Regions from separate parts of the Tindallia texcoconensis genome, predicted to be linked through region 1. Evidence: riboswitches for the same ligand, from Rfam matches in the RefSeq annotation. Region 1 holds a riboswitch; each other region holds the start of a gene.

Region 1 (10,995 bases):
TAAGAAGGGGGTGACCGTTGGAGAGTTGGTAAACTGATTTTCCATCGGACACCACATCCATGACGCCGGTGATTCCTACGGAAACCTTGTATTCCTTGGCCATGGCCATGGCCAGTTTACTGAGATCCAGATTCTCATTGTCAGCAGCATCCACCCCTCTGGTTTTTCCATTCCCTTCCACCAGGCACTTTATCTCTGAAGCATTGCCCCGAACAAAGCCAAAAGAAATCGTCTCCAAGAGCTCTTTTGCGGTTTTGGTACGCAATGAAGTGGCGCCGGCTCCCACCGGATCCAAGATCACCGGGATCCCTTTTTCATTGGCTTTGCTTCCTGCCAACCTCATAGAGTCAAGGCTTCTTTGATTTAAGGTGCCCAGATTAATCACCAAGGCCGAGGCCATAGACACCATTTCTTCCACTTCTTCTGGATCATCCGCCATAACAGGGCTTCCACCAAGAGCCAGCGTACAGTTTGCACAATCATTTGCCGTCACATAGTTGGTGATATGATGAACTAGGGGAGTGGTTTCTTCCAGTTGTTGAAATGTCTTTTGAAAATCAATTTTTTTCATCAATCCGTCTCCTCCCCTCTTGGTCATAGTATTCGTGAAAGTGATGCACTGGTCCCGGTCCATGGCCAATGGAAAATGATTCTTCGATGGCTTTACTGATGTATGCCTTGGACATCCTTACGGCTTCCAGCATTGAAATTCCTTTTCCCAAATTGGCTGCAAGGGAAGCAGACAAGGTGCAACCGGTTCCGTGGGTGTTTTTTGTTGTGATGCGATGATGTGGATGTTCATGCCAGTGTTCCCCGTCATAAAGGAGATCCGTTGAATCGCCTCCCATTAGATGACCACCTTTCATCAGCACATATTGTGCTCCCATCTGATGAATGGCTTTCCCTGCAATTTTCATCTCTTCAGGAGTTGTGATGGTTTTTCCAAGGATGACTTCTGCTTCTGGTATATTAGGCGTTACAACAGTTGCCAACGGAATTAGCTGTTTGATCAATGCTTGTTGAGCATCCTTTTCCAAGAGATGGTAGCCACTTTTTGAAACCATCACCGGATCCAACACCAGGGGTATCTCAGGATGCTTTCTTAAAAAACGATGGATGCTTCCAATGGTTTCTGTATTGGAGACCATGCCTATTTTGATCCCATGCACTTGAATATCGTCGAAAAGAACCTCCAACTGTTTTTCAATTATTTCCGGCTGTATATCTTGGACACCAAAAACGCCGCGGGTGCTTTGAGCTGTCACCGCTGTAATAACGCTCATCCCAAAGGTTCCATGGGCACTAAAGGTTTTTAGATCTGCCTGTATACCCGCTCCCCCGGAACTATCAGACCCTGCTATGGTTAGTAGATTTTTCATGACAAGGAACCTCCTTCTAGTAATTGCCTCGTTGCTTTGCTTTTATAAAGTACGCTGAGCACCATTAATCCAATAATGGCACCACTAAAGGAACTGATGCCAAAGGGCACCACAAAGAAAAGTACTGCACCTTCAAAACCCATTAAATATTTGGCCAAGGGAAAGGCTCCCAGTGCCCCCAGGAAGGAAGTGCCCAAAACTTCTCCTGCCATGGAAAAATGCATCTTACCTGTTTTGCTGAAGAAAAAACCTGCCATCCATGCTCCAAAAATGCTTCCTGGAAAAGCCAGCAAAGATCCGGTTCCCAGGATATTTCGAATAAGAGAAATCATAAAAGCAACCAGAACAGCCATGGGTGTTCCAAGGGTCACCGCCGCCACTACATTAATAGCGTGTTGCATGGGAAATGCTTTTGCAACGCCCACCGGGATAGAAACCATATGGGCCGTCACCACTCCCAGGGCCATTAAAAGTGAGGCCATGGTTAGTTTTCGAACATTCATTTCTTTTCCTCCTTTCATCCATCCTAAATTTTTTTCATTTATCCTACGTTCTAAATAGCAGGCTCACACCCCAGTGATCCAGCAGGTCCGTTGAATATATACTTTCCTATATCAACATAAAAAGAGCATCACCCGTAGGCAATGCTCTCAAGATACAAAAAGAGTCTAGTCTCTCTGCAAAGCACTTTCCTACGCTGGCATTACCCAGATCAGGTGCAGGGATCGAAGACTTGAAACGGGTCTTCCTCTCAGTCGGCCTAACCGACACTCCCAGTGTTTACTTTCCATTTAGTTTTCAAAGTCATCATAGCACACCTTTTAGCCTTTGACAACGATATTTTCTAAGGTTCATTCTTTAAAACTTCAGTAAAAAATCTTAATCCCTATTCCTAAGCCTATCCATGATTCCTAAGCCTATCCATGCCTTTGATCCTAAAAACGTGCACAAGGGGTTGATGCAAGAAGTTTACACTCAATTAACACAAGAAGTTTGCACCCACCTCTAAAAAAGTTTATAGTGGTTCTATACAGGTCTTACTTTAACCTTAAAGGGCAGGAGTGAATAAAATGATCCCTCTAAATCATCAAAGAGCACCTCTTTTTGAGGCACTGTTAACCTATGTTAACAACGAAACCATTCCTTTTCACGTACCTGGCCATAAAAAAGGAGTCGGCATGGACCAAGCCTTTCGAGAATTTATCGGTACCAACGCCATGGCCATTGATGTCACGGTTTTTGAGCAGGTAGACAGCCTCCATCATCCTTCCGGTTGCATCGCCGAAGCTCAGAAATTAGCGGCAGATGCATTTCAGGCAACGCATACTTTCTTTTGCGTCCATGGAACTTCTGGAGCCCTTCATGCCATGGTGCTCAGCGTGCTCAGGGAAGGCGATAAGATCATCCTTCCAAGAAACGTTCATAAGTCTGTCACCACAGGCCTTGCTCTTGTGGGCGCTCTACCGATTTATATCCATCCTGAGATCGACTCTTTGACTGGTACAGCACTGAATGTAATCCCAGCAACCGTTGAAAAAGCACTACAAGACCATCCAGATGCCCGGGGAGTGCTCGTCATTAATCCCACCTACTTCGGTGTTGCAGCAGATCTAAAAGCCATTGCAAAACTGGTTCACCAACATAACATCCCCCTTATGGTGGACGAAGCCCACGGCCCTCACCTATCCTTTCACAAGGATCTTCCCATGTCAGCCATGGAGGCAGGGGCGGATATCTGTGCCCAGAGTACCCATAAAATCATTGGTTCCCTGACCCAAAGCTCCATGCTTCATGTACAGGGAGAGAGGGTGGATCATCGAAAGGTTCAAGCAGCCTTAAACCTACTGCACACCACCAGTCCTTCTTATATTTTACTGGCTTCTTTAGACGTAGCCCGCCGCCAAATGATGACAGAAGGATTTCAATTGCTGGAAAGGATACAGTTCCTATCCCACCAAGCCCGAGAACGTATTAATGCCATCGACGGCTTTCACTGTTTTGGTGCCGAAAACCTTGGAAGTCCAGGGTTCTATGGTTTGGATCCAGCCAAGTTAACCATTACCTGCCGCAATCTTGGAATCTCTGGTCATCAGTTAGAGGAAATTCTTTCCAAAGAATACCATATTCAGCCAGAATTATCGGATCTTTACAATGTTTTATGTACGCTTTCCATTGGTAATACGCAGGAGCAGGTGGATTCACTGATTAGCGCCCTTCAATCTATCCGTAAAGGCTATGGTCAAAGCCCGATTCTCTCCTATTCTGAAACAGATAATGTCATCCTGCCACCGCTCCCTTTGCAAAAGCTCTCACCAAGAGAAGCCATGCACTGCGATACGCATTTGCTTCCCTTATGGGAAAGTATCCATCACATCAGCGCAGAGTTCTTAATGGTATACCCTCCTGGTATTCCTCTCCTCTGCCCAGGAGAGCTTATTTCTGAAGAGCTGGTACGCTACATTGAAACCCAGCGAGAAGCTGGTCTATGGATTCAGGGAACGGAAGACCCAAGGGTCCGACATATTCGAATCGTCCAAGCCTCACATCAATAAGATTCTTATAAACAGGATTCTTATCCAGAGACGTAGCACCGCTTATCTCCCTCTTGTAGAATCCCTATCGACCAGCACTACTGGAATTGATCCTATCATCATCCTAGCGCCTGTTTTAGCATTTTTTGTACCTAGGAATCCGTCCTGCTTATGCATTCAGATACCAGGTTGCTATATTCAAATAAGTGGCAAATGTGACCCATAACAGGTAGGGCACCATTAGCCATCCAGCCAAAGCGTCTATTCGGAAAAAAAGCCAGGTACACAAACCGATGGCCAGCCACAATACCAGAATTTCTATTGCTGCCACGCCTCGAAGCCCTAAGGTAAAATACAGGTAGGGCCACAGGAAATTCAATGCAAGCTGAAGAACAAATGCCAAGGCTGCTCTCTGGACTTCAGGCCTACCCAAACCCTTGGACAGCACCCTAAAACAGGCAATTCCCATCATCGCATATAATACGGTCCAAACGGGTCCAAAGATCCAACCCGGTGGAGATAAAGGTGGTTTGGCCAGTTCCTGGTAAATGTTATATGAATTATTCAACACAGCTCCCCCTAACCATCCGTTTCAACAACCCTTTTTTCATCCTTTCATCCGCTTCTTACCTTCATGAAAATATGCTCTCACTGAATACGCGGTAGATCCTTATACCTTGCATAAACTAGTATCCCCAATCATCTACTGTCCAATCACTCGTGTTACTCTCTCTATTTAATATCCACATCCAGTCTGTATAGGTTGAATTTGGTTCAAGACTTCCATCACTACTGGACTCATCCACCGTAAAGTTTGATAGTAATACCATTACATTGTCAGGACTTACACCATTAATTGATCCACGCCCATAGTTCATATAAGTCTCGATAAATGAATTAGATCTTTCTTCATCGTACCAAATATCCGTAAGTTCGCATCCATTGAAATCTTTAAATTTTTCCTTCACACATTCAATTGCCTGATTAATTTCTTTGTCACTGAATTGTTCTGACTCTCCAACCAAAACAACATCTTTATCCGCTTGGCTACAAGACATTAAGATGAGACTTAATAAGATTATATAGCTGCACCATATCACTCTTTTCATTTAAAGGTTTCCTCCAATATTCTTCTTTATTTTGAAAGCTTAAGGAGGACGTGTTGAGAGGGCGAGTTGCCCCCGGCCCCACTGAGCCTACCCCACTGAGCCCACTCTCACTGAGCCCAGCCCCTCCCACTGATCCTCTGTCCTTGGTTATTTTATGCCAATGGAGATATATTTAATCTCCAGAAAGCTTTCAATCCCGAAATGTCCTCCTTCTCTTCCAAGGCCACTTTCCTTAAAGCCTCCAAAAGGCGCCTGCACCGTTGCCGGACCACCATCATTAAGGCCCACAATGCCATACTCCAATTTTTCAGAAACCCGAATACCTCTGCTGAGTGATTCGGTGAAAACGTAGGAAGCAAGACCAAAACGTGATTTATTTGCCAGTTCCAGAGCCTCCTCTTCCGTTGAAAAGCGTTGAATTGGCAGCACAGGACCAAAGGTTTCCTCCTTCATAATTCTCATGTCCTCTGTTATATCCACGAGAACGGTGGGCTTATAATAGTAGCCTGCCTGATCATGATTGCCTTTATGAAACCCTTCTCCACCGGTTATAAGTGTTGCCCCTTTTGAGAGAGCATCTTCCACCTGCTCCTGTACTTTTTGATAGGCATTTCCATCAATCAGCGGTCCCATTTGAGTGCCTTCTTCAAACCCGTCACCCATCTTAATGGCAGAAAATTTCTCACTGATTTTTTGGACAAATTCTTTCTCGACGGATTCCTGCACATATAATCGGTTGGTAGCGATACAAACCTGTCCGCAGTTTCTGATTTTTGCTCCCATAAGTTCTTTTACCGCTTTGTCTAAATCCCCATCATCAAACACAATGTACGGTGCATGGCCTCCAAGTTCCATGGATAGGTGCTTAACCGTATCCGCTGATTTCTTTATCAGCATTTTTCCTACATCAGTTGATCCAGTAAAGGTTATTTTCCGAACTCTGTTATCTTCCAACAAAGTGTCACCAATGATTTCCGGCGGACCTGCCAGTAAGGAGATGACTCCTTTTGGTATGCCGGCTTCATGGGCCAGCTTGATGATTTCAACGGCAGAAAAAGGAGTCTGTTTTGCTGGTTTCAGGATCACCGGGCACCCGGCAGCAATAGCTGGTGCAATTTTTCGCGTTACCATGGAAGCCGGAAAGTTCCAAGGTGTAATGGCCGCTGTAACTCCTACCGGCTGTTTGAGAACCATAATACGTTTTCGGCTTGAACTGGCTGGGATGGTTTCCCCATATACACGTTTCGCTTCCTCCGCATACCATTCCACAAAGCTGGCAGCAGACCTCACTTCTCCCAGTGCCTCGGCCAGTGGTTTTCCTTGTTCCGCCGTCAGAGTGCTGGCGATGGTTTCTTCCTTTTCCAGAAGCAGTTTATGCCATTTTTTCATATAATCTGCCCGCACATGGGCCGGCAGGTTGGACCATTCTTCAAAAGCCTGATTCGCAGTATCAATGGCCTCAAGTACTTCTTCCTTTCCGGCAGCTGCCATTTTACCGACCAGGCTTCCATCGGCCGGATTGAGTACATCAAAGCTTTCTCCCGAAGCCGCATCTTTCCATTGTCCGTTAATATATAGTTTTTCCATTCTCATCTCCATAAACCCTCCTGTGTTTAAACTCATCATTCACTTGCATGAATTGGACTTAAAAACATCTATAAATACGCTACCCATCGAATGATAACCGTAAACACAGCCTCGTTTCTGATGCGGATGTGGTAGGAGGGTGGCAGGGTCCAAGTTTTAATGTTGAAGCGCCAACATAGCAGCCTTTGCTTCATAGAGTTAGTCTATTGTAACTTTTTTGATCTGTAGGACATGATAAATCCACCATTTATTATCTACTTATATTTCTTCGAAGATATTTTTTTCACAAAAAAACACACAATGATTGCCTATACACTGTGTGCTTTCTACTATTTTTCTCCAGTCGCTTCAAAGGAGGGAGGGGAAACGATTTTTTGCACCATCAACAATTTTCGAAGAAGAGATCTTCTTAGTGGTGGTATTCATCGGATAAAATTGTCCAAACTAACGGAAGAGGTATGTCTGTTATTCTTTCCCCACCGTCCCGAAGCGATGATGAGAAACGATAAGCTTTTTCGGGTTTGTATTTTTCAATATAGCTGAGCAGGCTTTTCGATCGAATGGTCTTGCCGGATTTCACTTTGGATGGGTGCTCCTAAAAGGATTCCCCTTTCAGTAATAATGTGCTCTTTATTAAAATCTTATGTGTGTATTTTGCACATGTATTATGCATTATTGGTATGTTTAATGCAACAAAGCGCATTTAAACTCTACCATTGCTGTAACTAGAAGCATCTAAGCATACATCAATGGCCCGGTTACACCAGCCAATATAATGGCTAGTGCGATTCCTGCCATGATAATGCTTTTATCAGCTGCTTCATCCTCTTTGTTCTTTAACGCAAGCCCTTTCGTAAGTGAAAACACAATAGCCATCCTCACTGTTTAAGGATGCGAACAATGCTGTCGGCAGTGATCAGCGCAAGGATAAAAGAAATAAGCAATACGATCAGGCTGCCAACTAAGATAGCCTCAGAAGAATTCAAACTGATGTTCATGAAAATAAACATCCTTATGTATACGTAAAAAAATACCGCTACCAGTAAAAAGTGTACCAGCTTCTTCAAGGTTTATTCCTCCTTCAATAGGCGTCGCAGCGCTCTTTCAAAGTCTTTATCCTGATCTTTGTCCCGTTTCTTCGATTTGGATGCATAGATTCCTTTATTCCTCAGTTTTCGATTGATATGCCTGCTGGAAAGCATGCCGTCAATATTGGAATCATCCCTCACCTCTCCTTCCAGTCAGCATATCATATTGGATCTTTGGAATAAACTCTGTAATCGTATAAACAAATGGAACTTTAGCTCCTTTCGAAAAACCGGTTCCTCTGTTAGAATATATGTGAACCCGTTAACATAAAGTTAGATTGTTTCCATAACACCTTCATAACCCAAGGAAAGGAACCTATGATGCTGAAAAAATATATAAAGACACTTCTTATTGCCATCCCTGTCGCACTGATCTTGAGTCAGCTGATCCCGGCTCTGCTTTACAGTGATCTCTCCACCAGTTTGAAAATTCAATACCATTCTTTTCAGACCAGAAACCTTGAGCGAATTCAAATCTCTGATGACCACGCTCAGGGAAACACCGTCATCAACACCAATAATTACGGACATGGAGTAAAAGGGGAGGACCACTATTATTTTGTGGAGAACCATTTGAACCTGGTTCAGACCACCAAGGATTTCCAGAATAAGCAATACCTGATTGAACAATCCGGCGGTACTGGCATCAACCGATTGAATAAGGTGGACGACTGGATTTTTTTCAGCCAGGGCAAAAGCTACAATCGAATCAAAACAGATGGCAGCCAGCAGGAAACTATTTTTCAGATGGGCTATCCTTTGGACGTTCATCTCCTGGGAAACTGGATTTATTTCAGAAATTTTTCCGACAGGTCTATGATTTATCGAATGGATGTGAATGGCCAAAACCTGGAAAGGTTGGTCAACCAGTCCGTTACGGATCTGACTCTTTATGATGATCGGCTCTATTACAGTTATCAGGAGGATGAAGCCGGATGGCTGAAAAGCGTTGATCTGGAGGGAAAGGATCTGCGAGTGGAAATGAATCGTGAAGTGAAGGATTTAACTGTCTGGGAAGGTTATTATTATTTCATGGATTATGAAGATGATCGGCTCTATCGAAAGAACATTTATGATGACGAAAGCCCTCAGCTTTTGGTAGACGAAAAGGTATCTACGTATGCCCTCACGGAAAATGGCATCTATTATGCGTTGCATTCCCCTGATGTGGGTTATCCGGGTGACGGACTTTATAAAATGGCTCTGGATGGATCGGATAAGATCCTCTTGATGGATACGAAAAGGGTGGAAGGGCTCTGCTTGCTGGATCATTGGCTTCTTTTCATGTCCTCAGACGAAAGCATGCTTCCCAACCAAAAAAAGCTCGATCTTCGAAGGGATGAAATCTTAGAAATGGCTCAATAACTCCTGCTCTTTTGATCACCTGCTAACATGCTCATTCAACAAACATTAACAAGAATAGTAGAGTATGTTACTATAGAAAGAGAGGGTGATAAAAATGAAACGAAACACTCTTATCTACCAAAATCGAAAAGAAATATTGAATCTTGCAAGAAAGCATGGTGTTATAAAAATTCAGTTATTTGGTTCTGTAGCAAAGGAGAACGACACCTCTGATAGTGATGTGGATTTTCTTGTTACTTTTAAAGAAGACCGTTCTCTGTTTGATTTAATATCCTTAAAGTATGATTTAGAAGATCTATTAGGTATGAAAGTTGATGTCGTTACGGTAGAATCTTTACATGTTCTCATCCGAGATCATATCGTTGGTGAAGTTATTGAACTATGAAAGATAACAGGATTTATGTGCATCCTATTCTCGAATGTATCAAGAATGTTGAAGCATATCTTGTCAGGACTATACTGACACCACTTCAACCAAAAGGAGTGTTATCTTGAAAAACAAAAGAATCTTTTTATGCTATGGCCTCATTATCTTATTGATGGCTATTTTTTTAAGCCAGTATACGACCTCCTATTCCCATTTATCATTACTACTACTTGCTACCTTTCCCATTTTTCACTTTGTTCAGAAAAACAGTGCGGTGAAAGAATCCGATCCGGTTTATGTGAAACATACTATCTTCACCCTACTGAAATTCTTCTTGATGGCCAGCGTCTATTATGTGCTTCTTCGTTCAACCACCACCTATAGCCATCCAACCTTTACCTTTGTCATGATATTTGTCATTATTGGTCTAAGCAAACTGTGGAGCAAACTACCTTTGGTCAGAAATGAAAAGATTATCCTTATCCTGACTGTGGCGATGATCTATGGCCTTTTCTTTTTTGAAACCTGGCAGGAACAGCCTGTTTCAACTTTTGAATACTATCATCAGGAACTGAGTCAGGTAGAAGACTATCAGGCTTTAAAGGAACTGATGGACCACCAAAAGGATCCGAACTTCGATGAAGAGGATTTTGAAAAGCTTCTTTCCTATCAAGACGCTCCAGCAATGGGCTTTCAGAACCCATCCTTTATCGAAATGTGGGACGGTTCACTGCTTAAACTGAACCTTTTCCGAGATTCCAGAAGCAACGATATCCTGATCCATCATATTGAGTGGCTTCCGGAGGAGGTGGCTCATCATTTTAGGGAATTTCCACCTGAACTAGTCAGAGCTCCCCTGGATGATCTAGATGCTGAAAGCCATCCCATCATCGCTGCCAGAGGTAGTTTTGTCCAGGAAGGACATCACTATCACCGAATGCTTTGGAAGGATGAATTGAGCAGCATTTTCGGAAGCAAAAAAGTATGGGATTCTTTATGGGATGAATTTGATTCCCTTCAGCCACCGGAAGGGCCGGTTATCGGCAGCGGCACTCATCCAGACGGGTATATCTACCTTCGTTTTAGAGAAGATTGGGATGAGGATCTGGAGCTGATTGATGAAATATATGAAGTATTCAAATCCTATGCTTCCGACAAGGGAATTGACGAATTGCCCATGCTATTTTTACAGGATGAATCTTAACCTACCCACACTATCTTTCCGGAATAAGGGGGACCTACATTGTTTTTGAACTTATTCTTCCACTTTGGCATTGCTTTCATTATCTTGATTGTGCTTTTTCAGCTAACCAAAGATACAAAACTCTACAGAGCGAGAGGTTTTTTTCTCGTAGTCATTTTGTTGGTCTATTCTTTTGTGATAACACATCAGTATATTGAACTATCTAACAGCCATCATCAAACTGCTGTTTATCAATATCAGAAAGTGGCAACTTCTTTGCATCATCTTCATCAAAATCATCAACTTCAACATGCTGCCAACTTACGTGATGATGTCCAACACTTGAAACAGCTGATTAGTCTTTCCTCCGTAATGGATCAGAAATC
Region 2 (10,995 bases), 750 kb from region 1:
AGCAAAGCCATGGCGAACATAACTACCATCATTCTTCTTTTCATAATAATCTCCTTTCACCACTTTTACCCTATGTCTTCCCTTCCTGCATCAAATCCATCTTCTTCGATTTATTGCCTTCCATATCCTTTCCTAAAATTAGCACCCCCCTAGGTTTATCATCCAATCTTCCACTACTTCCAGTTGTTCCTTTGAGATTACACAACCATACGATGAACCACCAGACACAAAAAGGGTGGTTTTTAACGCTTACGCAAAAAAAGAACCTACCCATTTTGGGTAGGTTCGTGAATACACCTAAAATCCGTCCTCTTTACCAAGGCTTTAAAAGGATGTCCAAGAAACAGAGAAATATACGCGATTCCCGATGATCTCTATGTCCTTAGGAATTTCTTTGACTCATTTGTTTTTTAAACATCAACTTAAACAAACGATCCTGATCCTTTGTTAGGATATCTTGATATTCTACACTATATAATCTTCTTTCAGAAAACTCGTGAATATCCATTATAAGGCTATCCACCATAAAAGACTCCTTCAACTCATCTATTTCCAAGGTGAAATGAATTTCTACAAAATCATTTAATTTAAATTCCCTAGCTTGACGTTCATCAAGACCACTCGGTTGTTTGACTTGGAAAGTAAGTGAATTTCCACCAACCCTGATAATGGTTATGGGGATCCTCTTATGTTTGATCTTTTTAATAAATCCTTCTTCTTCCCACATAATAGAAAAATACTTGTCTGTGGGTTTCCAAACAAAAGATTCCAAAGCAATGCTTTCTTGGTCTATTTTTTTGATACTCACTTCGTATTGAACAAATGTCTTTTGAACAAAAAAACTGAGAATTCCATTCTTTGGATGTATCGATGTTTCTTCCTTTTGCCATCCTTTGCTTAGTCTCAAGGAAGAAATTCTTCTGCCATAAAATAAATGTCCTTGAAAGGTGTCAATGCCATTAACCTCTTTATTGATTACACTCAAGGATACATCGCCCAAAAAAGCAGTGTCCATTCTTTTTGTAATATCTAAAAATCGATTTTTGCTTTTCAGCAACTCCACGGCTTTATCCGCTATTATGGGATCAAACTGCTTGCCGCCATATTTTTTCAGTTCCCCAATCACCTCTTCTACCCGAAAGGATTCTCGGTATTCCTTCTGTGATAGCATTGCATCTACAGCATCAGACACCATAATAATACGACTAAACAATGGAATATCCTTTTTTGCAAGGCCTTCAGGATATCCACTGCCATCATACCATTCTGAATGATGTTTGATATACACAGGTACATCCTGTAGCAATTTTAATCCAATCACTTGATTTCGCATGATCTCATAGCCCAGACTAGGATGATCTTTCACTTTTTTATACTCATCTTTGGTGAGCACAGAAGATTTTTTTAAAATATTTTCTGGCACCACCAATTTTCCAATATCATGTAGCAGTGCAGCAATATATAGATTCAACCGACCCACCAAGGATTTTTCCAGATTCAAGGCGTCATAAATCATCAGTGCAAAATCCGAAACATTTTGTGCATGATAAGGCATATAAGGATCTCGAATAGAAAGAAGGTCAATGTATATTTCAATATTATATAGGAAGGAATTTCCCAGCATAATTCTGTTATAAATATATTGAATCGTCATGGTAATGGATTGCTCGAATAATTGACTGTCCCATAAGCCTTGAATCCCTTTAAGAATTGCTTCCGTCGGAGGAGTTTCTATTAAAAACTCTCCTATCATGTTTTTTTTATGAATATCAGAGGTATAGATCCTTATTTCCCAAGTAAGTTGATGGGAACTTCTATATATTTTATGCTCTGTAAAATATTCTCCTTCATTGACTTTCAAATATTCTTCTTGGCTAACCTCCGAGTCTATTGCTTTAAAGGCTTTGCCTTGAAATAAATAACATAATTCCTTGTTGAAGTTATGGCTGGGAAACACCCTTCCATAGACGTCAAATTTTTCGTCTTCTATTCCTAGTGCTTCTTGAATGCAATGAATGATCTTTTCCACTTGTACATCATAGGTCTGATGAGTTGTCTTTAGAATATTCCCTAACATACTTCACCCCCAGAATTTTTTTAGTTCCAAGATACCCATTGGAATGTTTCCTTAAAACCTTCTTTTTTTTCTGAGATAATCCTAGCTAGGATCTTTGGACTGTACTTCTCCTGTCCTTGACGTCCTACTACAGAATAAAGAAGTCGGGACTTTTTACTTATTTTATCACAAGACCCTAAATTTTCCAAACGCTTCTGGGGGCTTAAGCCTAAACCTATCTATTGTTTCCTTAGAAAAACAAAGACCCGTCCCAAACATATAGTACCTGAAAATGATTCATCACCACCATAACCACAGGTACCAATGCAAACAAAAACAGAGCCAGTACCCAATCCATGGGAGTGACGGTTATTTTCTTAAAATAGTTACGTCCGCTTTCACCTGTAAATCCTCTGGCTTCCATGGCAATAGCCACCCGCTCTGCTTTGCGTATGGCCTGAGCAAGCAGCGGAATAGCATAACGGTACAATTGTTCCCCTTTTCCTTTCAGTCCTTTTCGCTCCCTTCCACCACGAACCAGATGAGCTTCTTTCAGGGTAGCAAACTCTGATTGGTATAAAGGAAAAAAACGATAGGCGGCTAACATGCTATAGCCATATTTAGGCGAGAGTTTGGTTTGTTGCATCAAACTCAGCAGTAACTCCGTAGGGTCTGTGGTGGCAACAAACAACAGGGCATAGGCCGCATAAGCCAAGACCCGAAAGGCCAAGGCACAGCCACGAAAGAAAGCTTGTTGAGAAATCATGATACGTCCCATGCTAATAAATACCGGATCATCGGTGCTTCGAGGAAACAGTACCTGCATCATAAAAAAGCCAAAAGCCAGCAAAACAAAAGGCAGCAATCCTTTCAGCATCGCCGCTAAAGGCACTTTTCCTATCCAGTAGGACAAAGTAAGCATGATGATGAGCAAGGTCAATGGCACAAAGGGATCAAAGGAAAAGGTCAAGAAGATCATACTGATCCCTATACTTCCCAGTTTTAATACCGGGTTCATTTGATGGAGTAAGGACTGCCCTTCATAATAATTAAACATTCAGAACACCTACTTCTTCCTTGGATTGTAGTTTTTCCAGAATGGTCAACGCTAGTGGCGGCTTTAATGCGCAGGCTTCCAAGAGCGGTTGTTGACTAAAAAGACCTTGCGGGGTTCCAGCATAAAGGATCTTCCCTTCCGACAACAAGGCAACCTCCGTGGCGTATTCCCAAACCAATCGCATATCATGGGTAATCATAACCACTGTACAACCTTTTACTTGTCGCTGCTTGATCAGATTCATCAGCTTATAGGTGTTGGTATAATCCTGGCCAAAGCTAGGCTCATCCAGCAATAGCAATTGTTGATCCGTAGCTAACATAGAAGCCACGCTTAACCGACGTTTTTCACCCTGACTAAGGGTAAAGGGATTCGCATCCCCTTTTTTCTCCAAAGAAAACTCTGTTAACAACTCTTCCACACGTGGCATAATCTCCGATCCCGGTACCTTTGCCAGCTTTAGGGAATAAGCAATTTCTTCCCAAACCGAATCTGTAATAAACTGATGCTCTGGATTTTGAAACACCAGGCCAGCCATTTCTGCAATTTTTCGCCGCGATAACGCCTTGGTTTTTTTCCCAAACAAAGAGATGCTGCCTGCTGTGGGTTTAATCAACCCTAAGGTCAGTCGAGCCAAAGTGCTTTTACCAATGCCATTTTCCCCAAGAAGCGCTACAAAACTACCGGGCTCAACTCGCCATTGAAGATCTTCCAAAACCGGCACTTCCTGAAAAGGCGTTTTATAGCGAAAGGAAACCTGCTGGCAATCGATAGCCGGCAGACTCCCTTCTTCGGTAGCAGCAACGGATGAATCCTTTCTATAGGCTACCTGCTCTAAAAGTGCTTTTCGTTTCCCCTCATGCTTTTCCCCATCCATTATGAGCTCCGGAACCGTCAGGGGGTATGGCGTCATGGTAATCCCATCTTGCTTCAGAATGCCAGCCAGTTCACTAGCATAGGGCTGCCAAACACCAATATCCATCAGCAACTGGCTTTGCTTGGAAAACACATGACGAGGCGGTGCATCGGCAATCACCTTTCCCTGGTCCATGACCAAAACCCGATCCATCAACGTAGCAGCTTTTTCCAGTTTGTGTTCTATCAGAAGAATCGTATATTGCTTTTTCGCCACCAAGGTTTCCAACAACTGAAAAAAATCTTCCGTCGCCGCCGGGTCCAGATTAGCCGTGGGTTCATCTAAAATAAGGATGGGGGGATGCATGGCCAAGGCGCAGGCCAGAGCCACCCGTTGTTTCATTCCTCCAGATAATCGATGGGTATGGTTGTGGCGATGCTCTGTCAGATTTACCATTTCAAGGGCTTCTTCAATGCGGCTATCCATAATATCTGGAGACACGCCTGCATTTTCTAATCCAAAAGCAATTTCATCCTCCACCGTCAGCATACAAAACTGAGCTTCCGGATCCTGAAAAACCAGTCCTACCTGTTGACATACCTCTCCTGGTGCCAAGTCCCCAACGTCTTTATCTTTCAAATATATGCTCCCTGTTTGATCCGCTTCAATAGATCTGGGAAAAAGCCCTGCTATGGCAAGGGCTAAAGAACTCTTGCCACAGCCGCTGGCTCCCACAATCAGCAAGGATTCTCCTTGGGCTATCGAGAAGGAGATCTGAAAGAGTGTGGGCTGATCCGTATAAGGATATTGGATAGAGAGATTATGAATCCTTAGTATATTTTTCATGAACCGCTTTACTCCTTTTTTCACGCCATTCTTTGCCTAAGGGAAAACTGTTTAACACACCAGTAGCCGCTAGTCCTTCGGCAATTCCCTTCCCTAATAAACCAGCAAGGACAGCACCACTGATAATGCGGATCACCAACATGGTTATCAGAAGACCGGGAGCTAGCCCCGCATATCCAAACCGAAACCAATTGTATGCAAAGCTGGCAATCGAAGCCCCTACACCCGAGAGCATCAGGATCCCTGTATTAAACCGTTTATACTTGGTTAACCAAAAAGGGACTTCTGCGCCAAAGCCTTGAATAAAACCGGATAAAATAAGCCATGCTCCCGAAGGCGAACCAAGGGGTATTTGAACAACCGCCGCAATCCACTCGGAGATTAAAGCCGCTCCCGGCTTTCGAAAAATATGGGCACAGATAATGGACACTACAAACCAAAATCCAAAAACAATATCCAGCCCAATGGGCCCCAGTAATCCAGTAGCAATGGCCCAAACTTGAATCCAAGCCATGTAAAGAGGTGCAAAAGCCACCCCAATGGCACTCATGACAATTATTTCTTTTAACTGCCATTTATGGGTTTTAGGTAAAACAGACATTTATTCATCCTCCATTCCTTATTTTTTGCTGGGACTGTTACAGGAAAGCGTTGCCGTCATCACCACATGGCCAACCTGCTTTGTTGCATAGGCAAACACTTCTTCAAGCACACGAAACACCTCTTCAATGCTGCCTTCCAAATTCGTACAAAAATGAGCAGAGCCGTTATAAATACCAGCTTCTTTCACCATGTCCACCACTTCATTAATCATCTGCATATAATTTTCATGGCCTAAAGGGTATAGGCTAAACTGGCAACTCACTTCCAACTCACTACCCTTTTTTGCTGAGAAGTCTGTATCTGCCGGAAAATCATATTCCTCCAGATTTACCATCCCTTCACCAGGGCAACCTTTGGAAAAGGTGGTAGACATGACCACATGCTGGCCTATTGCCGCCGCACTGGCTAGTCCGTCTCGCAAAGCCGCAAATACATTGACCTCCACACCCGTCATGCAGGTACTGACCACATCCGTTTCCACCTTGATTCCCGGACGTTTCATCTCTTCGATGGCCTCTAAAATAACAGGTACAAATTGATTTGTCATCGGGTACAGAGAAAAGCGACAACCAAAAAACGGTGAATTGCCACAACCCATTGGATTTTCTTTCATTTTGTTCATCCTTTCTGTTTTTTTCATTAAAAAAAAGCCACGGCAAGGAACCGGGCTTTATAAACTACGCCTACTGCCTTCCCTACGCTAGTATTACCTAGATCAGGTTAAAGGGTCGATGATTCTTTCATCCTCTCAGCCGCTCTTGCTGGCTCCCCTAGAAAAACATGAAGTTGTAGCCTGATTATATTTTATTATCGATGGAGTGTCAAATGAACCAGTCTGTATTGAAACCAATCCGTATTTCTTTTCTGCATTCTGCAATTGCTGAGTGCTATTGTATGTTTTTTTCCTTAAACACTACGAGAGGCAAAACGTTACAGGCTTTCTCGAACTTTTTTGAATCTTAAATGGATAAAATGCAAAAATAGATGCCCCTAATGGTGGATTTACTTGTTAGGCGTAGTTATTATCCTACACTAGCTAATACCTTGATCTAGTGTCTGGGTGTACTTCATAGGATAATCTTTCTTTGAGTACCAGTTACTTCCCTCAGTATCTTCAAATGTAGCCCACGACTTAACCTTTTCATAATTATTACCAATTCTAGCTACATTTCTTATTGATAACACAACTTCTCTGTACCATAGTTTCCAACTCGAAGGCCTTCCTACTATTCTATTCAAGGATTTTGGAATAGGAATACCTAAACCTTCGGCATTCACACTACCTCCAGATATATACGATAATGGGTTTAGCTCTAAACGAGAGTCATCAATACCTATCTCTTTCCTTACTGCAATAGAAACTCTACCCAGCTCTCCATTCCATGCTCTGATACCATTATTATCTCCACTTTTAACAGCAGATTCAAACCCTCTCAATCCAGCTCTTAAATCTATCAAACGTTTATGCTGTTTTAATTCTGTCAACACTTCAAAGAACTCTTCTCGTGAGCCTGCTTTTTCTATCACGTATGCTAGCATCGCTGGTAAAGCAACAGTGTTTGCGCCAGATATAGCACCAACATTAAATAGCTCCTTCTTTTGTGAAATCATTATCTCCTGCAGAGAATCAGTTATTGTTTTACTCGACTTCGGAAATCCATATTGACTCAGCAAATCACCTGTTACACATTTCTCATTAGCTGTTATTGCATCTACTACTGCGCCAATTCCCCTTAATGAATGAGGCGAGTACGTTAAATCATTTAATGTAGCGATTATCCTATAATAAATTGATCGATACACATTCCATGAAATTGCAGCCATCATTTTCTTTGGCCCCACCATTAAATTGTATCCATCTTGAAGCTTATCTTCAGTCATTTCTCTACCATAAACATCTAAAATCGCATGATGCTTATTTTTGTTATAGGGTGTCCAAATCCCCTTATTAGAATCACCTAATATTGATTCAAAAATCGGTATTCTTTGCTCACTAGTTTTTTCGGCAGATTGAAATGCTCTAAGTACTAACCAATACTCAGATGACCGATAGTTCCATACAAATTTCATATAGATATCCATCATATTCATTATCCTATTAAATAAACCTTCTTGATCATCTTGATAGTCAAGATACCACCTAGAAAACTCTCTTGATGCTATTTCTTCAACATCAGCTAATAACTCTGGGTTTATTTCAAGATTCTTTATACCAATATCACTAAACAACGCTTTCCGTTCCGTTATAAAATCACTAATATATATGTCATGAGGTATAAATACATCATCGTTAAATAACAATGTTTCACATAGATTCTCCAGATTTGATAACTCCAAATCAAAGACAGAATCATTCTTAGTCTTCATAAAACCTAATGCTCTCTGTATACTTGTTAATGTTGCATTATCCATCAAAATATTTGATTCCATAAATTTCCTCCAATACTGAGATAATAATTACGTCTAACGCCTCTGTGTTTGCTACGCAACGATCCTACCGCTTTCCCGTTGTGTTGGAAATACGCTGTTAAGTGAAGTTGGCGATATTTTCTAGTACTGAACTATTTTTTTACCCTCAAATAAGGTTTTAGGAATTTGAACATCCTTAGCAAATGGATGACTAGATAGTAATAGTCTAATGTTTCTCACAGCTGTATAAACATCATGCATTAACATCTTTTGATCTATCCAAATTTGCTCGTCATACACATTATCGTATAAGTGATGAGCAGGTTTTTGTCTGATTTTTCTAAGCTTTTTCAGCGGCTTTATTACCTTCTTTTCTATATCATCAGATTGAACATTTCGCTGAAGCCATTCACTTAATAAAACCAGTGTCCCTTTATTAAACCCTTCTTTAGTTTTTCTCTCAACACCTTTAATAAGAAAAGCATCTTGAGTGAATGTTTTGGGTTCCACATTATTCACAACAAGCTTTTCTAAAGTGTTAATAAAATTATAATAGTTATCTCTCGTTGGCAATAAAACGATATGATAGTTTATAGGTCTATCCTCTTTGTTCATCGTATTATATTTGAACTTTTCCTTATACATCTTATAGATTTGAATGCTCTCACACATTTCGTTGATAAAATGAATCTCCATTAAAAGAGCATCAAAAATTGATATCTCCTCAACCCACTCACCATATATAAGATTTTTAATAAATCCATTATTAAGATAGTAATCCTCAGAATTCTCTAGTAAGTATGAATACCAATGTCCCTGAGCTTTTTTTGATATTTTTGCAAGATCAGATGCAAATGTAGCAATGGCTCTTTTTTCTCGATCCTTTTTTTCATACGCAAGACCAAAGTTCTTAATATATTCAGTCTCTGTGTTATCATCAAAATATTCATCTTTAATTGAAATAGATCCACGATATCCTGAGTAGAATACATGATATTTAGGATTGTTGAAGTAACGTTCTAGAACATGAATATCGAAATATACAACTTTATAATTGTCACCATCTGCTATGGTCTCAAATATGTTTTGCATTATCTTATGTTCTCCTTCTTCCAAATTTATGTTGCCACTTTCACTTAACATCTCCGTGTTTGCGACGTCTCTGAACCGGACCCGCCTGACCCTACCCCTTGTCGGAGCTTCGCTCCCGGTGAAGAGATGTGGTGCGCTGATCTTTCCCTTGACACTTTCCCACCCGCACCTCTTGCAAACACATTGTTCTATGACGTACAAGGCTGCAAACTCAGCGTGCGCCCGAAAAAATCAAATGCTCAATTACTGATTTGTTCAAGCTTTTCTATCAATCTCACATATTCTAATTTTAAAATATCTTCTATCGTCCTGTGGTAAGCACGCACAAATTTTGAATATCTCGCATCCATTATTGGACCAATTGGTTTAATTCTATATGTCCTGTCCATGAAATCTTCAGACTTTACAATTATTGACTTCAATTCGTCAATCATTTTATAAAATGTAATAAGTGTACTTGCCTCATCTTGGCTCAATAAATGACTTATCTCAGCAAATTTTTCTTCCCATCGGTCTACTGCACTTATTTGGTATATGTTATTGGTTTTATTGATTCGAATTAAATCAGAAATCATACTTCTAATGTCATTATATAAAAGTCTTGCAAATGGTCTCGTAAGTTTGTTTTGTACATTACCATCTGAGACACGATACACTTCTTTTATCACATATTCATGTACATGTTCAAGAATCTCAATCTCGCTTGTTTGAATCTCTTTGAAAATATCATCAAAATCCCAAATGTCTTCTAATGGGTCAAATTTTATTGTTCCTTTATAGCCTGTCGCAATACTGTAAGAACCTTGTTTCCTAGTTGTAATAAAAAACCTTAAATTAGGATATTTTTCGTAGCATTTATTGTCCATACATGTTTTAATTGTATGATCAATTTTCTTGCTTTTCTTTGTTGAAGTCACTTGAATACCAAGCCCAAGTTTTTCATCTCCCAAATCTATACCAGGAAAGTTTGATTTTACTCTATTAAGACATTTTAAATTGATGCCATAAATGATATTAAGTAATCCACATATAAATTCTTCAAAATGAATATTTCCATCAGTTAAATTAAGTTTTGCTTTACTTTCTATTTCAGAACGTATTTGATTTAGTTTTTCAATTATTTCATCTAGATATTTTTGTCTATTAAGCATGTTACTTCTCCTTATTTATATGCACCATGAAAGATACATTTTCTTTAGCGTATGTCATAGTGCGTATGCTAATCTAAAAGTGAGCCAAAAACAGCTCTTGTGCTGATGAAAAAGTGAGCCACTCCGCGAATCTTAACAACAAAAATGCTGACGAAAAAGTGAGCCACCAAACCCAAACTCCGATACAATTGAGAGAAATAATTCAATTGACAGGAGTGTGAAAGGTGTGATCGTGGACGTGGACATTTATGGCCGAATCCGGCATATGCATACCCAGGAAGGCATCGGTCAACGTGAAATAGCCCGCAGGCTGGGTATATCAAGAAACACGGTAAAAAAATACTGTGAAGGCGACCATGTACCCTGGGAGAGAAAATCCTATGAACGAGCAGCCACTGTTGTAACAGAAGAAGTCAGAGAGTTCATTCAGAACTGCCTGAAACAAGACCAAACAGAAGGCCTGAAAAAACAGCGCCATACCGCGAGAAGGATTTATCACCGCCTGAAGAAAGAAAAAGGATACACTGGTGGCGAGTCCACCATTCGCAATATGGTCAAAGAAATGAGGCCCAAGTATAAAGAAGCCTTTATGCCCCTGGAATTCGATCCCGGTGAAGCCGCCCAGGTGGATTGGGGTGAAGCTACCATCTATCTGAAAGGCGTCAAAACCAAAATCCAACTGTTCTGTTACCGATTATGTTACAGTGCAGACATCTATGTGAAAGCCTTTCATCGGCAGAACCAGGAATCTTTTTTAGAAGGCCACGTAGATGCCTTCACCCACTTTAACGGCGTTCCTGGTAAAGTCATCTTCGACAACGCCCGGGTTGCGGTAAAAGAAGGCTTCGGCTTTCATGCTAAACCACAAGCTGCCTACCAAGCACTCGGTGCCCATTACGCCTTTGAGATGCATTTTACCAATATT
Region 3 (10,995 bases), 1.2 Mb from region 1:
GCTGGTAAGACACATGCCATTGTATGGCAGAACATTATGGCAGCATTAGGTATCAAAGCTATTGTTATGGTAATGGGAGCCTTAGGAATGGCCACCATTTGGGAAGCTGTCTTTGCAGATGTAGGCGTAGCCTTATTAGCTATTTTTAACGCAATGCGAGTCATGCGTTCCTAAAAGTTTATGAGATGCAAATTTGGGTATGTTTATTGCATACTAATTGGATACTATGAAAAAATCCATCATAAGAGTAAAGGGAGTGAGAAAATGAATTATGCAATAGAAATGGTATCTGCTTTTGCAGGAAGACTTGTGTTGGCCAGTATATTTTTGATCGTAGGACTAAGGCTGATTAAAAAAATAACAACGATAATCTTATTGAAATTGGAAAAGTCTGAAATGGATCAATCTCTTAAATCTTTTCTGATTCCAATGATTCGAATCGTTTTACAAATATTGTTGGTAATCAGTATCGCTTCTATGATAGGTGCGGAAATGACTTCTTTTATAGCGGTTCTGGGTGCTATGAGTTTTGCTGTGGGTCTGGCCTTACAAGGAAGTCTTGCTAACTTTGCGGGTGGTGTGCTGATACTGATTCTACGACCATTTAAGGTTGGTGATTATATAGAAGCCGCTGGTTTTGGTGGGACTGTTAAGGAAATTCAGGTTTTTTATACCATATTGAATACACCAGATAACCGAAGAATTATTATTCCTAACGCGAATTTGTCCAACAGTAGCGCTATTAATTATTCCTCTTACGACACTAGAAGAGTAGATTTTAAGTTTGGTGTTGGTTACGGAGATGATGTTCAAAAAGTGAAGAAAGTCCTAGGAAGGATTGCAGAAGAACACCCTCTAGTGATGAAAGATCCAGAACCTATGATTGTTTTAGGAGAACATGGAGACAGTGCTATTGTGTTTTATTTTCGAGTCTGGTGTCAGGCACAAGATTATTGGACCATATATTTTGATATGATGGAACAAGTAAAAGTGTCTTTTGACGCAGAAGGTATCAATATTCCTTATCCTCAAATGGATGTGCATATGCAGCATAGAGAAGAGTGAGGAAACAATAGATCCACACTAGATTTGTTGAAATCATAAAAGACCTTTCGAGTTAGTGAAAGGTCTTTTATGGTTTGGTGAATAAGTTTAGCCTAGTTTTGATTGAATATAAAGTTGTCGTGAATCCCATTCAGCAAAGTAACGACGATTCCCTTCGTCATCAACCAAAATGTATGCTCTGCTTTCTTCAATTGGTTCTTTGGTAACTTCGTCCTCCACCATTTTAGGTGGATCTGGTTTCTTCTCTGAAGCTTCTGAGCTCTCGGCTGAAGATGGGGAAGTGGACTGTGGCTTAGGCTTTTTAAAAGAACGAGTTGCAAAACCACCTCCGCCCATTAGACGTATGACGCCTCTGAAGATTAAAACCATCAGCGTTATTCGAATGAGAGAATATATAAATGTATCCATTGATTACACCTCCTGTACCAAAATTCCATGGACTGGTATATAGTAAAAGCCTTGGTTCAAAAGTATGCCAAAGCTTGATACCTTCTATTGTTTTGATACCCTATTTTATTCGCATTATAGTTAAATCATATCTGATTTCTTTAAAATAATCAAGAGAATAATCCTGATGTTAAAACCAATTGTGATATCTATGGATTCGTTATTTTATTCGGTAGCAAGTTAAACCACTGGTATGCTTGACAGACATAATGGAGAAGAATATAATGAAGACGTTAAATCAACGGGGAGCTAGATTATTCTGGCTGAGAGGGAAGTATTTCCGACCCGAAACCTGATCTGGATAATGCCAGCGGAGGGATCATCGTCGTTTTAAACAATGGTCTGTCATCCCCTAGGTGGCAGGCTATTTTATTTCCGTGGTAAGATCAGGCCTCGAAAAATCTTAGGAGGAGAGGTCAGATGATAAAAAGAAGAGCATTAGCAGTAGTAGGGTTTGTATGTTTGACATTATTAGTTACCGCCTGCGGAAACAATGGAGCAGAGGTCGATGAAGTACAGGATGTAAAGGAAATGGAGAACGTAACCGTGGTCTTAGATTGGGTTCCAAACACTAATCATACAGGCATTTATACAGCTTTAGAGCTGGGACTCTTTGCTGAAGAAGGAATCCAGGTCGACATCATCCAACCTAGTCAAGGTGGCACGGTAGACTTGATAGGAGCTGGACAGGGTGAGTTTGGAATCAGTTATCAAGAAGAAATAACCTATGCAAGAACGGCGGAAATTCCCTTGCCTGTTAAGGCCATAGCAGCTATTATTCAAAACAATACTTCTGGGTTTGCTTCACCAGCAGAAAAAGGGATTGAGCGACCTCGTGATTTCGAAGGAAGAGATTACGGTGGCTGGGGCTCTCCAGTGGAGGAATCAATGATTAGAGCCTTAATGGACAAAGATGGTGGAGATATTGAACAGGTGGGCTTTGTAAATATAGGGACTTCCGATTTTTTTGATGGGGTAGAGAATCATGTTGATTTTAGTTGGATTTATTATGGATGGGATGGCGTTGCAGCGGAACAGAGAGGGTATGAGATTAATTTTATTCGCTTACAGGATTACGAGCCGGCTCTGAATTTTTACACACCGGTGATTGTATCCAATGAAGATTTATTGGAAGAAAACCCAGAATTGGTACGACGTTTCCTGAGAGCTGTTTCTAAAGGCTATGAATTTGCGATTGAAAACCCCGAGGAAGCAGCACAGCACTTATTGGTGCAGGTACCTGAAATGGATGAAAAAATGGTCGTAGCAAGTCAAATTTTTTTGGCGTCGGAATATCAGGCGGATGCTAGTAGGTGGGGGGAAATGAAACCAGAAATCTGGAAGAATTATGCGGACTGGATGTATGAACAAGAGCTGCTAAATCAGCACCTGGAGATAGAAAATGCGTTTACCAATGAGTTTCTGCCTACAGAAGAATAGTGGTGCGACCACTATTCATATATTTTGGATAAAACATCCGGGAATACAAACTCGGATGTTTTTTTTATTTTGTTGGGAAAAATATGGTAGAATGTGTATAGGTGTTCATGCCATAATCATATAAATGATAGGGTGAAAAAAATGAAGCATACCAAAAACAAGTTTCACTGGTTTCAAAATGGAAAAGTGGAATATGGAGGATTTGCTGGATGGGATAAAGAGTATGGTGTGATTCACGGTTTCAGTACAAGAAACGGTGGTGTAAGCCAAGGTTGTTATCAGAGTATGAACTTAGGATTTGTCAGTGGAGATGAAGAAAAACGTGTAAGGAAAAATTTTGAGTTGTTTGGTGAAGCGATTGGGATTAATTGGAAAGACCTTGTTCTTTCTGACCAAACCCATCAAACTAAAATACGAGTGATATCAGAGCAAGATCGTGGGGCAGGAATTATGGCTCCTAAAAAATATAAAGGGGTCGATGGGCTTATTACCAATGTACCAGAAATTCCATTGATGACATTTCATGCAGATTGTACACCTTTATATTTTGTGGATCCGATAAAAAGAGTCGTTGGCATGGCTCATGCTGGTTGGCGAGGAGCTTTTTCAGGAATGGCTTCTAAAATGATCGAAGAAATGAGAAGGGTATATGGAAGTGAAGCTGCTACGATACAAGTTGGAATTGGACCTGCAATAGGAGAATGCTGTTTTTTTATTCGAGAAGATGTGTACCGTCAAGTAAAAGTCTTTCCTAACTATGTAACAAAGCTAAAAAAAGTGAAGGAAGAACAATGGAGTGTCTCCTTGGAGTCGGTACATGAACACTTTCTTCAAATCGAAGGAGTGCTTGCTAACAATATTTGGAAATCTAAGGTGTGCACCTTTTGTGAATCTGAACGTCTCTTTTCTCATCGGAGAATGGGTGAAAAGAGAGGGAATCTAGCAGCTGTGATTCAATTGGCACCATGACATTAATGAAAACAGAAAGGATGGACAAACAATGCCAAAGAATAATCCAGAAGTACAAAAAGTGATGGAAACATTAGAAAAATTAAAAATCCAGTACACCTATCATGAGCACCCACCTGCCTATACCGTAGAAGATGCGAAAAAGCATGCAGAAGGCATTGAAGGGCTGCATTGCAAAAATTTATTCTTAAGAAATTATAAAGGAAATAAACACTATCTAATGATTACAGAAAATGAAAAACCGCTTAAAATTAAGGAAATAGGAAAGAGGCTAGGTTATGGAAACCTGAGCTTTGCATCGCCTGAAAGATTGAAAAAACACTTGGGAGTAGAGCCTGGCTCTGTGAGTCCTTTTGGTCTAATGAATGACTTGAACAACGAAACTTTAGTACTTATTGATGAAGAAGCGGAGCAGTTTGAATATATAACATTTCACCCTAATGACAATCGAGCAACACTATCCATTAAATATGTAGATCTCATTAACTATTTGGAATGGGTAGGGAATCAATATCGGAGAGTGAAGTTGTAGTTAACCCTACTAAAGTAATACCACTTCACTATTTAATCTATTGGCCTAAGGGTATACAATAAAAGTAGAGTAAATCAAGAATGAAGAATTGGTTAACAATACTTTAGGGATGGAGCGATCCTAATGAAAAAAATTACCATGCAAGAAGTTGTCAACCGTGTAGAGGATATTCCTGCCTTTCCACTTACGGTGACTCGAATTATTAAGTTAACAGAGGATCCTGAATCTACGGTGCAGGACATTGAGAAAGAAATTATTCAAGATCAGAGCCTGACAGCGAGGGTGTTGCGTTTTGCTAACTCCACCCACTATGGTTATTCTAGAAAGATCAGCACTATTTCTCAAGCTACAGTTGTCCTTGGGTTTCAGGCGATTAAAAGCATTGCCCTAGCAGCGACAGTTAGTAAGATGATGACTAGAGAATTACCTGGGTATGGAATGGAAAAAGAGGCATTGTGGAACCAGTCGCAAACTTGTGCAATTGCAGCTAAGTTGATTGCCAAGAAAGCTCGTTATCCAAAACCAGATGAAGCTTATGTCGCTGGACTGCTAAGAGATGTGGGGAAGGTTGTGATGGACCATTATCTTAAAGAAGAAATGGAAACAGTACAGGCCACGGTAGAACAAGAGCAGATTCCGTTTATGGAAGCGGAAGAAAGAATTCTCGGGTTTCATCATGGTCAGATTGGAGCTAAAATAGCAGAAAAATGGAATTTACCAGAAGAATTGGTAGAGTCCATTGCGTGTCATCATGATCCAGAGCAAGCGATTATCAACAAAAAGCTGGTTGCCATTACTCATATGGCAGATGCCATGGTAATGATGATGGGAATTCAGATGGGAGCAGATGGACTGCAATATTCTTTCTCAACAAAGGCTATGGAAACAATGAATGTGTCAGAGAACCAGTTGCAGGAACTTCTTTCGGAATTAATTGACTTGGTAAACGATGACGATGCCTTTAGCAACTAGTAGAGATCTTCATGATGAGGGTGTGGTGCTTCCGCATCCTCTTTTGTGTTGTTAACAATTTGTTTCCATAGGGTATTATGATTTGTATAAATGGTAAAAGATAAAAAACCTTTTGAAAGAAGGGATCTTCAGTGTTTAAAAAAATAGTTTTTCTTTTTTTATCGATAACCAGCTTAGCTGGAGTTTTTGGAGGGATAGAAGCTATCTTTGCTGAGAGTTGGCAGCAGGTATTAAATAAGTCTTCGAACTTGGAAGGATATTATTATCAAACATCCTTTAAATTTTCGGATCATCATATGGGAACCATGGAAGTGTGGAGTCAGGGCTACGCTAGACGAGTTGAAATGGTCAATGCGAGTACCGGAGAAAAAATGGTTTTACTGACTAGGCAAAGCGAAGGAACCTTTTATCAAATTGATTCAGAAGCGAAAGAAGCAATTGCGTACACGTATGCGGATGTGGAGTTATTACCTCAAGATTTAGACGAAAGTCGCTATGCGGTGGCGGAAAGTCGATTTGATCAAAATTTTATAGACCGGGTCTCTTCAGTAAAGGAAGAAGAATATAATGGACAATCAGTTTTTTTGCTAGAAAATAAATCTACCCACGGTGGCCAAGAAGAAATCTATCGAGTATGGATTTCTAAAAAATATGGTCTTCCCTTAAAAGAAGAAATGGAAATGGCGGATGGAAGAATTCATGGCAGAACCTATGAGAAAATGATAGAAGGACCATTTCCTCAAACATTATTTGAGTTGCCAGAGGACATTAAGGTTATTAAACAGCTACCATTTAATTGATAGATTATCAAAATGAGGGCGAGGAATTGGAATGAAAGAAAGATGGACTAGGCGAAAAATTCTTTTATCCATGATAATACTTCTTATGATCCTAGTGGCTACTATACAAATTCTTAATGGACCTGGGCAGCATCATGTTCCAATAGAAGTGGAAGAAGTGGATGTAATGGAGAAAGAGGATGTAGATCCAGATGAATTAGAAGAAGAGGAAAGTCTACCTCATGAATCACTGTTGGAAGGTCTGAGTAAAAACTCAGAATTTAAGTCAGGAGAAGCGATAGGGCAACTGAAAATCCCTAAAGTTAACCTTGTCATGTCAGTGATTGAAAATGCAAGTGCAGCAAACTTAAATACAAGTTTGGCACGAATGATCAGCAGCGATTTGCCAGGACAAGAAGGGAATTTTGTCATCACTGGTCATCGTATGTATCAGTATGGAAGTCATTTTAATCGTTTAGATGAAATTGAAGTGGGGGATGAAATTTTTTTTGAAGACAAAAACCATCACTATCGGTACGTAGTTGAATCGATCACATTTGTGGAAGCATCTGAAATATGGATCACCATGGGTACCAATAGAGAATCTCTTTTGACCTTGATCACATGCACACCTATTGCACGTGCTACCCATAGATTGATTATATTTGCTTCCTTGCAGGAGGTACTTCCTTTAGCGCATGAAAGTGCCAGTTTATTATAATAAAAGGAGCGAGACGCGTGGAACGTATTGATTTAAAACAAATAGAAAAAAATTTAATAGTGAGGAACTTACGAGAAGAGGACATAGACGCTATTGTAGCGCTTTCTCATATTTGTTTTCCCAAAATGGATCCTTGGGAAAAAGGTCACTTGGAAAGTCAAATCGCTGTATTTCCGGAAGGGCAACATTGCGTTGAGTACGATGGGGAGATAATAGGTGCTTCTTCTAGCTTGATCATAGATTTTAATCAGTATGAAGATATACATAATTTCGATGAGGTCTGTGATTATGGCTATATTGCCAACCATGATCCAGACGGTCTTCACCTATATGGGATTGCCATGATGGTTCATCCAAATTACCGTAGGCTTAAAATAGGGACACGATTATATGAAGCTAGAAAAGAACTAGTAGAGGAACTGAATCTGAAAAGCATGATCATTGGTGGGCGCATTCCATACTATCACAAATATGCTAAGGAACTAAAACCAAGAGAATATGTGCAACAGGTGGTCAATCGTGAACTATATGATCCAGTATTGACTTTTCAAATTATGAATGGATTTGTTGTAAAAAGAATTATTTCCGAATACCTAGAGGACGATGAAGCATCTTTGCATTTTGCAGTTTTATTGGAATGGAGCAATGTGGATTACCTACCAAAAAGCAAAAGGCATTTTATTAGAGCTTTTCCGGTGCGAATCTGTGCGGTCCAATACGCTCTAAAACGAATAGATTCTTTTGAAGAATTTGCACGTCAATGCGAGTACTATGTAGAAACCAGTTCAATCTATGAAAGTGATTTTGTGGTTTTTCCCGAGTCTTTTACAGTGCAATTATTGTCGTTTCTGAATGAGCGTGTCCCTAGCAAGCAGGTACGAAGATTAGCGGAATATACGGAACGCTATATTATGCTTTTTTCTGAACTTGCAGTACGAAACAATGTTAACATTGTGGGAGGATCACACTTTGTTGAAGAAAATGGTGCGGTGTATAATGTTTCTTACTTGTTTCATCGAAATGGTAAAATTGATAAACAGTATAAAATTCATATTACTCCAGAAGAAAAAAAATGGTGGGGAATTCAGCCTGGTAATCAAGCCCATGTCTTTGAGACAGATCGTGGAAAAGTAGCGATTTTAATATGCTATGATATTCAATTTCCTGAATTGGCAAGGATTGTCATGGAAAAAGGAGCCAATATTATTTTCGTACCATTTTGTACAGATGACAGGCAGGGCTATCTACGGGTTCGCTATTGCTCCCAGGCAAGAGCTGTTGAGAATCAGATATATACTGTAATTGCTGGGACTGTGGGAAATATGACACATGTTGAGAAAGCAGATATGCAGTATGCACAATCTGGTATTTTTGCACCATCGGATTTTTCTTTTGCGCGAGATGGGATCGTAGGTGAGTGCACTCCCAATATTGAAACGATTGTTGTAGGGGATGTAGACTTGGAAATTCTAAGGCGTAATAGAAAAGCAGGGACTGTAACCCAACTAAAAGATCGAAGAAAAGACGTTTATGAAACAAATCCAGTCAGAGAAAACCTTCAGACATAAAGAACTGAAAGATAACCATTAAAATGGACCAGAAGGGAAATAAGAATGGAGACAATAAGAGGATTGGTTGAAAGAATCACTTATCTAAATGAAGAAAACGGGTATGCCGTTATTAAAGCAAAAGTAAAAGGCTTTCAAGATTTAGTTACGCTGGTGGGGATCCTGGGTAAAGTCAATGTAGGAGCTGTTTTGGAAGCAAAGGGGAAGTGGAAAATGGATCCCCAGTATGGAAAACAGTTTTCTGTCACTGAATTTAAGGAAAAAGTGCCAGCAACTAGGCAGGGAATCGAAAAGTATTTGGGAAGTGGATTGATTCATGGTGTGGGGCCAGTCAATGCAAAGAGAATTGTAGAATACTTCGGAGAAGATACCTTGAATGTATTAGATAAAGAGCCAGAGCGTTTGAAAGAAGTAGAAGGTATAGGTGGAAAAAGAGCGGTTACCATTAAAAATGCATGGGAAGCTCAAAAGGATATCAAAAATGTTATGCTTTTCCTCCAATCCCATGGAGTATCAACGGCCTATGCCGTTAAAATATATAAAACCTATCAGAATGAGAGTATTCCCAAGGTCAAAGAAAATCCTTATCGATTGGCGGAAGATATATGGGGCATTGGATTTAAGACAGCCGATCAGATTGCAACAAACATGGGATTTGAAAAAGATTCTCCTCAGCGAATACGTTCAGGGTTACAATATGTATTGAGTGAACTTTCTGGAGAAGGACATTGCTATGCAAGAAAACAGGAACTAGTTGAAGCGGCAGAGGTCATATTGGAAGCTGAAAAAAGATTAATTGAAAAAGGTATTGAGGATATGTTAGAATCAGGTAGAATTGTTAAAGATATAGAGGACTCTCTTTATTTACCAGTGTTTTTTCATAGCGAATCAGGTGTTGCCAAAAAGATCAAAGAGCTTCTAGAAATAAAATCATTTTATGCATCTACAGACGTGGAAGAGTTGTTGGATGGACAGAAGAGTTCGGTCCGATATCACGACATTCAGAAACAGGCTATCCATAAGGCTATTCAGTCCAAGATGATGGTTCTAACGGGTGGACCTGGGACTGGAAAAACCACCACTACTTTAGCGATTATTAAGGCATTTGAAATGTTAAAGGCGAAAGTGAAGCTTTGTGCACCAACAGGACGAGCGGCAAAAAGACTGGCAGAAACCACCAGACGCGAAGCAAAAACAATTCATAGAATGTTGGAATTCAAACCAGGTGAAGGGTTTAAAAAAAATCAAGATTATCCACTTAGTTGCGATGTCCTTATTGTTGATGAAGCATCTATGCTGGATATTGTTTTAACGTATAATCTAGTGAAAGCCTTGAAAAAGGAAGCGACACTGATTTTTGTTGGAGATGTGGACCAGTTGCCATCCGTTGGACCTGGTAATGTATTGAAAGACTTGATCGCTTCGGAATGTATTCCAGTGGTTAAGCTGCAGCAGATTTTTAGACAGGCCAAAGGAAGTCAAATCATCACAAATGCTCATCGTATTAATCAAGGTGAGTTTCCTTACCTAAAAGGCCACCATAAAAGAGATTTTTTCTATATGGAATCTGAAGAACCAGACCAGATACCTGATAAAATCCTATCGTTATGTCGCAAAAGATTGCCTGAATATTACGGGATAGACCCAATACAGGATATCCAAATACTGTGTCCAATGCAACGTGGGAGTACAGGTGCTTTTCAATTAAATCAACTTTTACAGGAGGCATTAAATCCACAGGAAAAGAAAATGATCTATGGTGGTACTCAGTTTCGACTATTAGATAAAGTAATGCAGATCCGCAACAATTATGATAAAAATGTTTACAATGGAGATATAGGGCGTATTACTGGAGTAGATGATGTGAATCAAAAGCTTTACATAAATTTTGATGGGATCGTTAAAGAATATCATAGTTCCGAATTAGATGAAATTGTGCTGGCTTATGCCATGACAGTTCATAAAAGCCAAGGAAGTGAATATCCTGTTGTCATAACTCCTTTGACAACCCAGCACTTTATGATGTTGCAGCGAAATTTACTTTATACTTGTGTGACACGAGCAAAGAAAATTCTTGTACTGATAGGTTCCAAAAAAGCAATAGCCATGGCGGTGAAAAACAACAAAGTGGAAGATCGAAACACGTGGCTTAGTAGACGAATAAAGCATTTATGTAAGAAATAAAAAATCATTTGTCCGCACTATAAGGACAAATGATTTTTTTTATTTACTAAAATTTTGTGGCAATTAGCAAGAATATTGATATAGCTTAATTTATTACATCTAAAGAAGTGGATTTTTAAAATTCAGATATTTGACACGAGGAATCATCTTGAATATACTCATATTGCACATTTGAAAAGTCAGTATAATTGATGAAATAAGAGACTGGCTTCTCAAAAATAATGGGAGTTAGGAGTGAAAAAATGAGTCAAGTAGGAAAGAAGAAAGGTATCTTTAATCGTTTTCTTGATGTGGTTGAACGAGTGGGAAATCGATTAC

What was found. Region 1 has a riboswitch for thiamine pyrophosphate ahead of thiW (energy coupling factor transporter S component ThiW). Riboswitches for the same ligand answer to the same signal wherever they lie in the genome.
Region 2: another riboswitch for thiamine pyrophosphate. It lies ahead of ACZ47N_RS09515 (YkoF family thiamine/hydroxymethylpyrimidine-binding protein); the one in region 1 lies ahead of thiW (energy coupling factor transporter S component ThiW).
Region 3: another riboswitch for thiamine pyrophosphate. It lies ahead of ACZ47N_RS11785 (ABC transporter substrate-binding protein); the one in region 1 lies ahead of thiW (energy coupling factor transporter S component ThiW).

Annotation. Positions count from the first base shown of each region.
Region 1 is NZ_AP042431.1:1,375,593-1,386,587, forward strand. Features, by position in the region: gene thiM (hydroxyethylthiazole kinase) at 1-571, opposite strand, end outside; gene thiD (bifunctional hydroxymethylpyrimidine kinase/phosphomethylpyrimidine kinase) at 558-1,379, opposite strand; gene thiW (energy coupling factor transporter S component ThiW) at 1,376-1,882, opposite strand; TPP riboswitch at 2,052-2,164, opposite strand; gene ACZ47N_RS06355 (aminotransferase class I/II-fold pyridoxal phosphate-dependent enzyme) at 2,450-3,931, shown strand; gene ACZ47N_RS06360 (TspO/MBR family protein) at 4,080-4,478, opposite strand; gene ACZ47N_RS06365 (DUF4829 domain-containing protein) at 4,597-5,019, opposite strand; gene ACZ47N_RS06370 (NAD-dependent succinate-semialdehyde dehydrogenase) at 5,167-6,612, opposite strand; gene ACZ47N_RS06375 (hypothetical protein) at 7,342-7,473, opposite strand; gene ACZ47N_RS06380 (hypothetical protein) at 7,485-7,673, opposite strand; gene ACZ47N_RS06385 (DUF188 domain-containing protein) at 7,677-7,808, opposite strand; gene ACZ47N_RS06390 (DUF5050 domain-containing protein) at 8,013-9,059, shown strand; gene ACZ47N_RS06395 (nucleotidyltransferase family protein) at 9,154-9,444, shown strand; gene ACZ47N_RS06400 (hypothetical protein) at 9,551-10,630, shown strand; gene ACZ47N_RS06405 (hypothetical protein) at 10,670-10,995, shown strand, end outside.
Region 2 is NZ_AP042431.1:2,121,641-2,132,635, reverse strand. Features, by position in the region: gene ACZ47N_RS09540 (stalk domain-containing protein) at 1-44, opposite strand, end outside; gene ACZ47N_RS09535 (HD-GYP domain-containing protein) at 383-2,077, opposite strand; gene ACZ47N_RS09530 (energy-coupling factor transporter transmembrane component T family protein) at 2,307-3,113, opposite strand; gene ACZ47N_RS09525 (ABC transporter ATP-binding protein) at 3,106-4,815, opposite strand; gene ACZ47N_RS09520 (ECF transporter S component) at 4,790-5,416, opposite strand; gene ACZ47N_RS09515 (YkoF family thiamine/hydroxymethylpyrimidine-binding protein) at 5,435-6,031, opposite strand; TPP riboswitch at 6,094-6,200, opposite strand; gene ACZ47N_RS09510 (hypothetical protein) at 6,451-7,848, opposite strand; gene ACZ47N_RS09505 (hypothetical protein) at 7,969-8,919, opposite strand; gene ACZ47N_RS09500 (SMEK domain-containing protein) at 9,159-10,070, opposite strand; gene istA (IS21 family transposase) at 10,297-10,995, shown strand, end outside.
Region 3 is NZ_AP042431.1:2,598,158-2,609,152, forward strand. Features, by position in the region: gene ACZ47N_RS11770 (heavy metal translocating P-type ATPase) at 1-174, shown strand, start outside; gene ACZ47N_RS11775 (mechanosensitive ion channel family protein) at 265-1,065, shown strand; gene ACZ47N_RS11780 (hypothetical protein) at 1,153-1,473, opposite strand; TPP riboswitch at 1,745-1,847, shown strand; gene ACZ47N_RS11785 (ABC transporter substrate-binding protein) at 1,933-2,952, shown strand; gene pgeF (peptidoglycan editing factor PgeF) at 3,094-3,921, shown strand; gene ACZ47N_RS11795 (prolyl-tRNA synthetase associated domain-containing protein) at 3,953-4,453, shown strand; gene ACZ47N_RS11800 (HDOD domain-containing protein) at 4,577-5,425, shown strand; gene ACZ47N_RS11805 (hypothetical protein) at 5,557-6,225, shown strand; gene ACZ47N_RS11810 (class D sortase) at 6,257-6,925, shown strand; gene ACZ47N_RS11815 (GNAT family N-acetyltransferase) at 6,943-8,493, shown strand; gene recD2 (SF1B family DNA helicase RecD2) at 8,539-10,677, shown strand; gene ACZ47N_RS11825 (AbgT family transporter) at 10,920-10,995, shown strand, end outside.